Regions from separate parts of the Lelliottia sp. genome, predicted to be linked through region 3. Evidence: predicted binding sites of a transcription regulator. Region 3 holds the regulator's gene; each other region holds the start of a gene.
What was found. The regulator Fur, encoded in region 3, represses iron uptake genes when iron is present. The targets are predictions, from matches to a motif close to ATAATAATGAGAACNACTATCAA.
Positions count from the first base shown of each region.

Region 1: ACKI5T_RS03390 (TonB-dependent siderophore receptor) is a predicted target of Fur. The motif match lies at 1,194-1,216, and genes of this name have one in related genera.
Region 2: ftnA (non-heme ferritin) is a predicted target of Fur. The motif match lies at 1,162-1,184, and genes of this name have one in related genera.

Region 1 covers NZ_JAZQNX010000005.1:188,106-190,377, reverse strand. Annotated here, with positions in the region: gene ACKI5T_RS03390 (TonB-dependent siderophore receptor) at 1-1,099, opposite strand, end outside; gene ACKI5T_RS03385 (alpha/beta hydrolase-fold protein) at 1,255-2,272, shown strand, end outside.
Region 2 covers NZ_JAZQNX010000044.1:240,237-242,508, reverse strand. Annotated here, with positions in the region: gene ACKI5T_RS21295 (hypothetical protein) at 1-182, shown strand, start outside; gene ACKI5T_RS21290 (YecH family metal-binding protein) at 250-489, shown strand; gene ftnA (non-heme ferritin) at 520-1,017, opposite strand; gene yecR (YecR family lipoprotein) at 1,236-1,574, opposite strand; gene ACKI5T_RS21275 (HD domain-containing phosphohydrolase) at 1,679-2,272, opposite strand, start outside.
Region 3 covers NZ_JAZQNX010000005.1:52,554-54,825, forward strand. Annotated here, with positions in the region: gene fldA (flavodoxin FldA) at 58-588, shown strand; gene fur (ferric iron uptake transcriptional regulator) at 880-1,326, shown strand; gene chiQ (ChiQ/YbfN family lipoprotein) at 1,453-1,782, opposite strand; gene chiP (chitoporin ChiP) at 1,837-2,272, opposite strand, start outside.

The sequences.
Region 1 (2,272 bases), 140 kb from region 3:
TCGCAAACAGGGATTCGAGCTGGTTATCAATGCCAAACTCATTGGTGGTGCGCTCTTCGTGCTGGGCGCGACGGGTCAGCACCGTGCTGTCCGCCGCGCTGTTCGCGTATACCAGATAGCGGTATTTCTGCTTGATGGACGCGTAACGCGCGTTCTGGCGGAAGGTGAGGTTATCGGCAAACTGGTGCTCCAGCTCGTAGCCGATCATGGTCTGCTCGCGCCAGGACTGGTTGTAATCCGGATCGCTGACGTTAAAGTCGCGCGGAATATAGCGGCCATTCGCGCTGGTCACCGTGCCGTACGCTGGCAGGAAGTTGCGATAACCGGCGTCGGGATCTTTCTGATAGCTTGTCAGCAGGGTAAAGCGCGTTTGATCGTTCGGATACCAGGTGATCGCCGGGGCAATCGCCATGCGCGTTTCTTTATAATCTTCTACCTGATTGTGCTGGGTGCGGGCGATACCGTTTACGCGATACAGCACGCGGCCGTCATCGCTCAGCGGCCCGCCAAAATCAAACGCGCCTTCCGCCAGATCGTGATTCCCGGTGCGGAATTGCACGTTGTGAATCGGCTCGCTGGTGGGGCGTTTGCTGGTCATGCTGATCAAGCCGCCTGGGTTAACCTGACCAAATAAGACGGACGCCGGGCCACGGACCAGCTCGACACGTTCGAGCAGCCATGGATCAACGGAACCGGTTTGTGACGACGCCGTCGCGCCAAAGCTCAGCCCGTCGAGGAACTTGGGCACGTAGCTAAAACCGCGCACAAACACCTCATCGTTACGGTTCGACGAGCCGCGATATTCAGTGAACACCCCTGCGGAATAGCGCAGCGCCTGGGACACCGACGTGACGTCCAGTTGCTCCATTTGGTCACGCGTGATCACGGAAACCGACTGCGGCGTTTTCACAATATCTGCGCTGGTTTTGGTGGCGGAGAGCGTTTTGGTCGCCACGATCCCTTTCACCGGCGCGGTTGGTTCTTCGCTGACGCCCTGCGTTACTACTATGGTTTCTTCTTTGGTTTGCGCCTGCGCGGCCACGCTAACGGTGGCCAGACTCAACAGCCAGAGTTGCATTATCTTATTCTTATTAAACATGTTAATTGAACTTCCTTGGTTGCTATCGCCATAAAATGCCTGATTTGAAGTGGCTAAAAATCAGGCATAACACCCTTTAACGGATAGGATGATATTGCAAATCATTCCCATTTGCATTAGCGTAAGTAACAAATTTTTACAGGAAGCGGGTGTGAATGAAGAGGGCATGGAGTGGGCTGTTATTAGGGATAAGTACGCTGCCAGCGCTGGCGGCGACGTGTGAACACCCTTCCATTCAGGGCGAGCAGCACGGGAAATTTGATGCCAGCGGCGAGGTCTGTTTTATCCTGCCCGCGCTCGGTGAAAACTATGTCTCCGCAACGCTGCACGGCGTGACGGATGCTCGTCTGCTGGACGGCAAAAACCGCCGTATCCGCACGCTGATTGAAAATGGCCCGGCGGATGGCGAGCACTCTCTGCTTTTTGCACTTCCTGTTCAGCAAAATACCTCGCTGGTGTTGCACGGCGAAGCGGGCAAGCCGTGGCATTTTCAGTGGCAAATGAAAGAAACCGCGCCGTTACCACGCACACAGATGATTGAGCCGGAAAGCCCGACGCTGCAAAAACTGGCTAAAACGATTGCTGCCGGTGGAAATACTGATGCGTTCTGGCAGGCGCAAATTCGGCAGGGAACGCCGATGGTGGAGCCGTTCGATGTTACCCATAAGCGCATCACGTTTTTATGGCGCGGTGCGCGCGATAACGTGTTTATTCTCGGATCGCCCGCGGGCGATCACGATCCGCTGTTCCGCCTGGGGAAAACCGACGTCTGGTTTCGCAGCTACGTTGTGCCGGCTGATACGCTGATGCAGTACAAACTTGCGCCAGATGTCCCGCGTATCGAAGGCAGCGCCCGCGATCAGCGCCGTGCCATTCTGGTCAGCGCGCAGGCCGATCCGCTTAACCCGCAAACCTTTGGCGATCAAAAAGCGGATCGCTGGAATCGTTATTCGCTGCTAGATCTCAGCCCCGTGCGCTACTGCTCCGCTGCGGCCGCCGCACAGCCGCTGGCTCACGGTTCGCTCACACGACACGCATTTACCAGCAAAATACTGGGCAACGCGCGGGAAGTGATGATTTACCAACCGCGTGGGACACCGCCCGCGCGCTGGACGCTGATCCTGTTCGACGGGCAGATTTACCAGGATGAATACCACTTTGCCAACGTGCTGG
Region 2 (2,272 bases), on a different contig from region 3:
CGGACGATGAGATTTTTGCCCAGGGTTTGAAAGAGGATGAGTGGATAATTGAACACGTCGACTGGCTAACCGATCTGTTCTTCGACAATGGCATTCCGCTCGAAACCGACAATTATCGCGCTTTTTATCAGGCGATTAACCCTCATGACTGGCGATGCACTAGCTGTGCCGGGTGCATGTAAACCTGTGCCAGCGCAAGGCGCGACACGGACTTCGCGTGTAGTCTGAGCCTTTCTTTGCGGAGGGGTTATGACGTCAATTCACGGGCACGAGGTGCTCAATATGATGCTGGAGTCTGATGAGCACTATTCGGAAACCAGCCTGATTCAGGCTATTCACATGCGATTCGGCGATAGCGCCCATTTTCATACCTGTTCTGCTGAAAATATGACGGCCGCGCAGATGGTGGAGTTGCTGAAGAATAAAGGGAAATTTATTCCCTTAAAGGAAGGGTTTTCTACGCACGAAAGTAAAATATGTCGGCATTAAAAAAGGGAGCCAATGGGCTCCCTTTTTTAATTAATTCTGTGTGTCGAGCGTGGCAAGCTCTTTATCAATAAAGTACAGACCTTCGCCGGATTTACCTGCCAGTGACAATTTATCCAGAACGGATTTAAACAATTTCTCTTCTTCGTGTTGTTCTGCCACATACCACTGCAGGAAATTAAAGGTTGGATAATCCTGACCAATCATCGCGGCGTGGGTTAATTCATTAATTTTTTGCGTGATCAGCTGTTCATGTTCGTAGGTTGCACGGAACAGTTCATCCAGAGAAGCATACTCTGCGAAAGGGGACGCAACAGGGTTGATGCGCGGCAGACTGCCGGTATCGGCCAGATAATCAAACAGACGCTGCATATGCGTCATCTCTTCCTGAGCGTGACGACGCAGAAATGCGGCCGCGCCTTCAAAACTGTGGAAGCTGCACCAGGCACTCATCTGTTGATAAAGCAGGGATGAAAAAAGCTCAAGGTTCATTTGCTCGTTGAGCTTATCGATCATTTCAGTTTTCAGCATGGTGCGGCTCCATATAATTATTAATGAGTCGGGCAGAGCGTCACTATAATTTGTTATTAAATTATTTGCAAAAGGTAAAATAAAGATATTATTTATTTAAAATACGAATGGGAATAAAACGCATTGGCAATGGTTAATATTTTAATGAGAATTGTTCTGTTTCTTATTTGAATATGCTGCCAGCGCGATTCTGGCAGCACTATTATTAATACCTACTATTAATAGTAGGTTTGCTTTGCCGAGGGATTAATCGCGTAACCCTGGCATTTGTACTGGATAGTTACGCTTTCATTCAGGCACACCGAACCGCTGACAACAGTGCAGGTTTTTATCGGCTGGCCATAGGCTGAAGCGGTCGCATAACCCATTGCCTGGCATTCACGTGTCGCCGTACCGTTAGTCACGTAATCATCATAGTGGCTATTTTGCAGTATTGCCTGACCCATATTGAGCCTGACAACGCCGCTGGTGCTGTCCACGCTGTTCACTTCGGCCTGGCGGGTCACATTACAACCCGCGAGTATCAGAAGCGCGCCTGCAAGGAATAATCTCTTCATATTTCGCTCTGAGTCATTGAAAACACTCTATCCTACCGTCTGATCCGGCGCGCAATGCCTGGAATAGCCAGTCAATCCGCTCTTTCTCTTCGCGACGGCGGGGCTCAATCCGCCAGACTGTCAAATATCGTGCGAAACTTGAGATGATGTTTGCGGAATAACGCGATGAGTTGCGGATCGAAGTGGCGTCCAGCGCCATCAAAGATCACCTCGCATGCTTTTTCGTGACTAAATGCAGGTTTATACACGCGTTTTTGCCGCAATGCGTCGTACACATCCGCCAACGCCAGGATGCGTGCTTCTAGCGGAATATTCTCGCCGCGAAGCCCCTCGGGATAGCCGCTGCCGTCCCATTTTTCGTGATGGAAGTGAATAATATTTTCCGCGACCGGACCCAGCGCCAGGCCCTGAATAATCATATAGCCTTTCGTCGTATGCAGTTTCATTTCGCTGAATTCTTGAGGCGTTAGCGGCCCCTGCTTGCGCAAAATGTGGTCGGGGACGGCGATTTTCCCGACATCATGCAGGGAAGCGAAATGTTCAATTTCTGCGATCATCTTGCGGGATAATTTCAGCTCACGGGCCATCATTGCGCAGTATTTCGCGACACGCTGGATATGGCTTCCGGTCTCGTCATCGTGCGCACGGTTGACCTTTTCCAGCGCCTGCACAATATTGCGGTTTATTAACCGGTTCTC
Region 3 (2,272 bases):
TTATCCGTGGACAATTTGTGCCACCATACCATTAAGTTTCAAGAGGTTATTTTACTCATGGCAATCATCGGCATTTTCTTCGGCAGCGATACCGGTAATACCGAAAACATCGCAAAAAACATTCAAAAACAGCTTGGTAAAGACGTTGCCGACGTCCATGACATTGCGAAGAGCAGCAAAGAAGACCTCGAAGGTTACGATATTCTGCTGCTGGGCATTCCAACCTGGTACTACGGCGAAGCGCAGTGTGACTGGGATGATTTCTTCCCAACGCTGGAAGAAGTCGACTTCAACGGTAAGCTGGTCGCGCTGTTCGGCTGCGGCGACCAGGAAGATTACGCAGAGTACTTCTGTGATGCGCTGGGCACCATCCGCGACATCATCGAACCGCGCGGCGCGGCGATTGTCGGTCATTGGCCAACGGCGGGTTACCACTTTGAAGCGTCTAAAGGGCTGGCGGATGACGATCACTTTGTGGGCCTGGCGATTGACGAAGACCGTCAACCAGAACTCACCGCAGAACGCGTAAACCAATGGGTTAAGCAGATCCGCGAAGAACTTCACCTCGACGATATCCTGAATGCCTGATTGATCGTGCGGCGCTGCAAAACTGTTGCGCCGCATTGATAGGTATTTCCAATTAAAATAATTGCTACAAATTTTTAACTTTTGCTTTCATACCTGTACAATATCCCAGGTTAAAGTGGATGCCTTCGCTCAACTTTGTTGGCGATACCACGTTTTTATAAGCATACTTTGCTTGAGACTTGCAGTTTTCATTTAAGCATGGCAGTTCTATAATGAAACGCATTATCCCAAGTGCATTTTCTGTCACTTCTTCTTTAGAAGTGAATCGTTTAGCAACAGGACAGATTCCGCATGACTGACAACAATACCGCATTAAAGAAGGCTGGCCTGAAAGTGACGCTTCCTCGTTTAAAAATCCTGGAAGTACTGCAAGGGCCGGACAATCACCATGTCAGTGCGGAAGACTTGTATAAACGTCTGATCGACATGGGCGAAGAGATTGGCCTGGCGACCGTTTATCGCGTTCTGAACCAATTTGATGACGCCGGGATTGTCACCCGTCATAATTTTGAAGGCGGTAAATCCGTTTTTGAACTGACACAACAGCATCACCACGATCACCTCATTTGCCTGGATTGCGGCAAGGTGATTGAGTTTAGCGATGAATCTATCGAATCTCGTCAGCGTGAGATTGCCACTCGTCATGGTATCCGTCTGACCAACCACAGCCTGTACCTCTACGGTCACTGTGCAGAAGGCGATTGCCGCGAAAACGATCACGCGCACGACACCAAATAATCGTGTCTCATACTCTGAGCCAACCTAACGGTTGGCTTTTTTTTGCCTGCTATAAATGAAAAAGCCCGGTTGTGCTTCATCCTGAGAACTTAAGGATGGAGCACAACCGGGCGTGGCAAAAGAAGATTACTTGCTATTGTTGCTGCGGATCTCCTGCCAGATCTTGTCACAGCGCTTTGCCACTTCCTGATCGTTACCGGTTTGACGAGCCTGAATACAAGCCTGGTAATCCAGCACCCGCACATTTTCCTGCGTCGCAAACTGCTCGTGCGCTTTCTCTTTTTTCAGCACATTCAGCACGCTCTGACAGGCCTGGATTTTTTCTGGCGATCCTTCGGCGGTGTTAATACAGGCGCTGTACGCCTCTTTCAGTCGTGAGTCTTCTTTTGGTGCCTGAGGCTGTGCGCAGGCGACCAGTCCCGATGCGAGCACCGCGACGATAATCAATTTTTTCAGCATTTCAGTCTCCATTCCGGCGGGATGGGGGGAATCACCCCGCCGGCGCGTTCATCAGAAAATAGTGAATGGCGCGATGACCATGAATTTCACGTCACGCTCATCCTGGAAGATGTTGCCGTAACCGCCCGAGTAGCTTGGAATATCGGAGTGGTTGTCGTACTGGGTGAAGTGCAGTTTGAACATCGTGCCCTTCGCGCGACCCTCCTGGAGGGTGTAGATCGCATCGAGACTGTAGGAGGACTCTTTCAGGCGATAGTTCGGGTCATAATAAGCATCTGGCGTCGCCATATCTGCAGGTTTTGCGTCCCATGCATACGCGTAAGATGCGCCAACCGCCCACCCCGGCAGATTCCAGTTTTTCAGGTCATACATGGCGCCAAAGAACACAGCTTTCTCACCATCGGCGTTGAAATCCGAACGGTTATCCCACCAGATATCCAGGCGACCATTTGATGACGCGTAGGTCGGCGTCATACGCTGTAGGAAG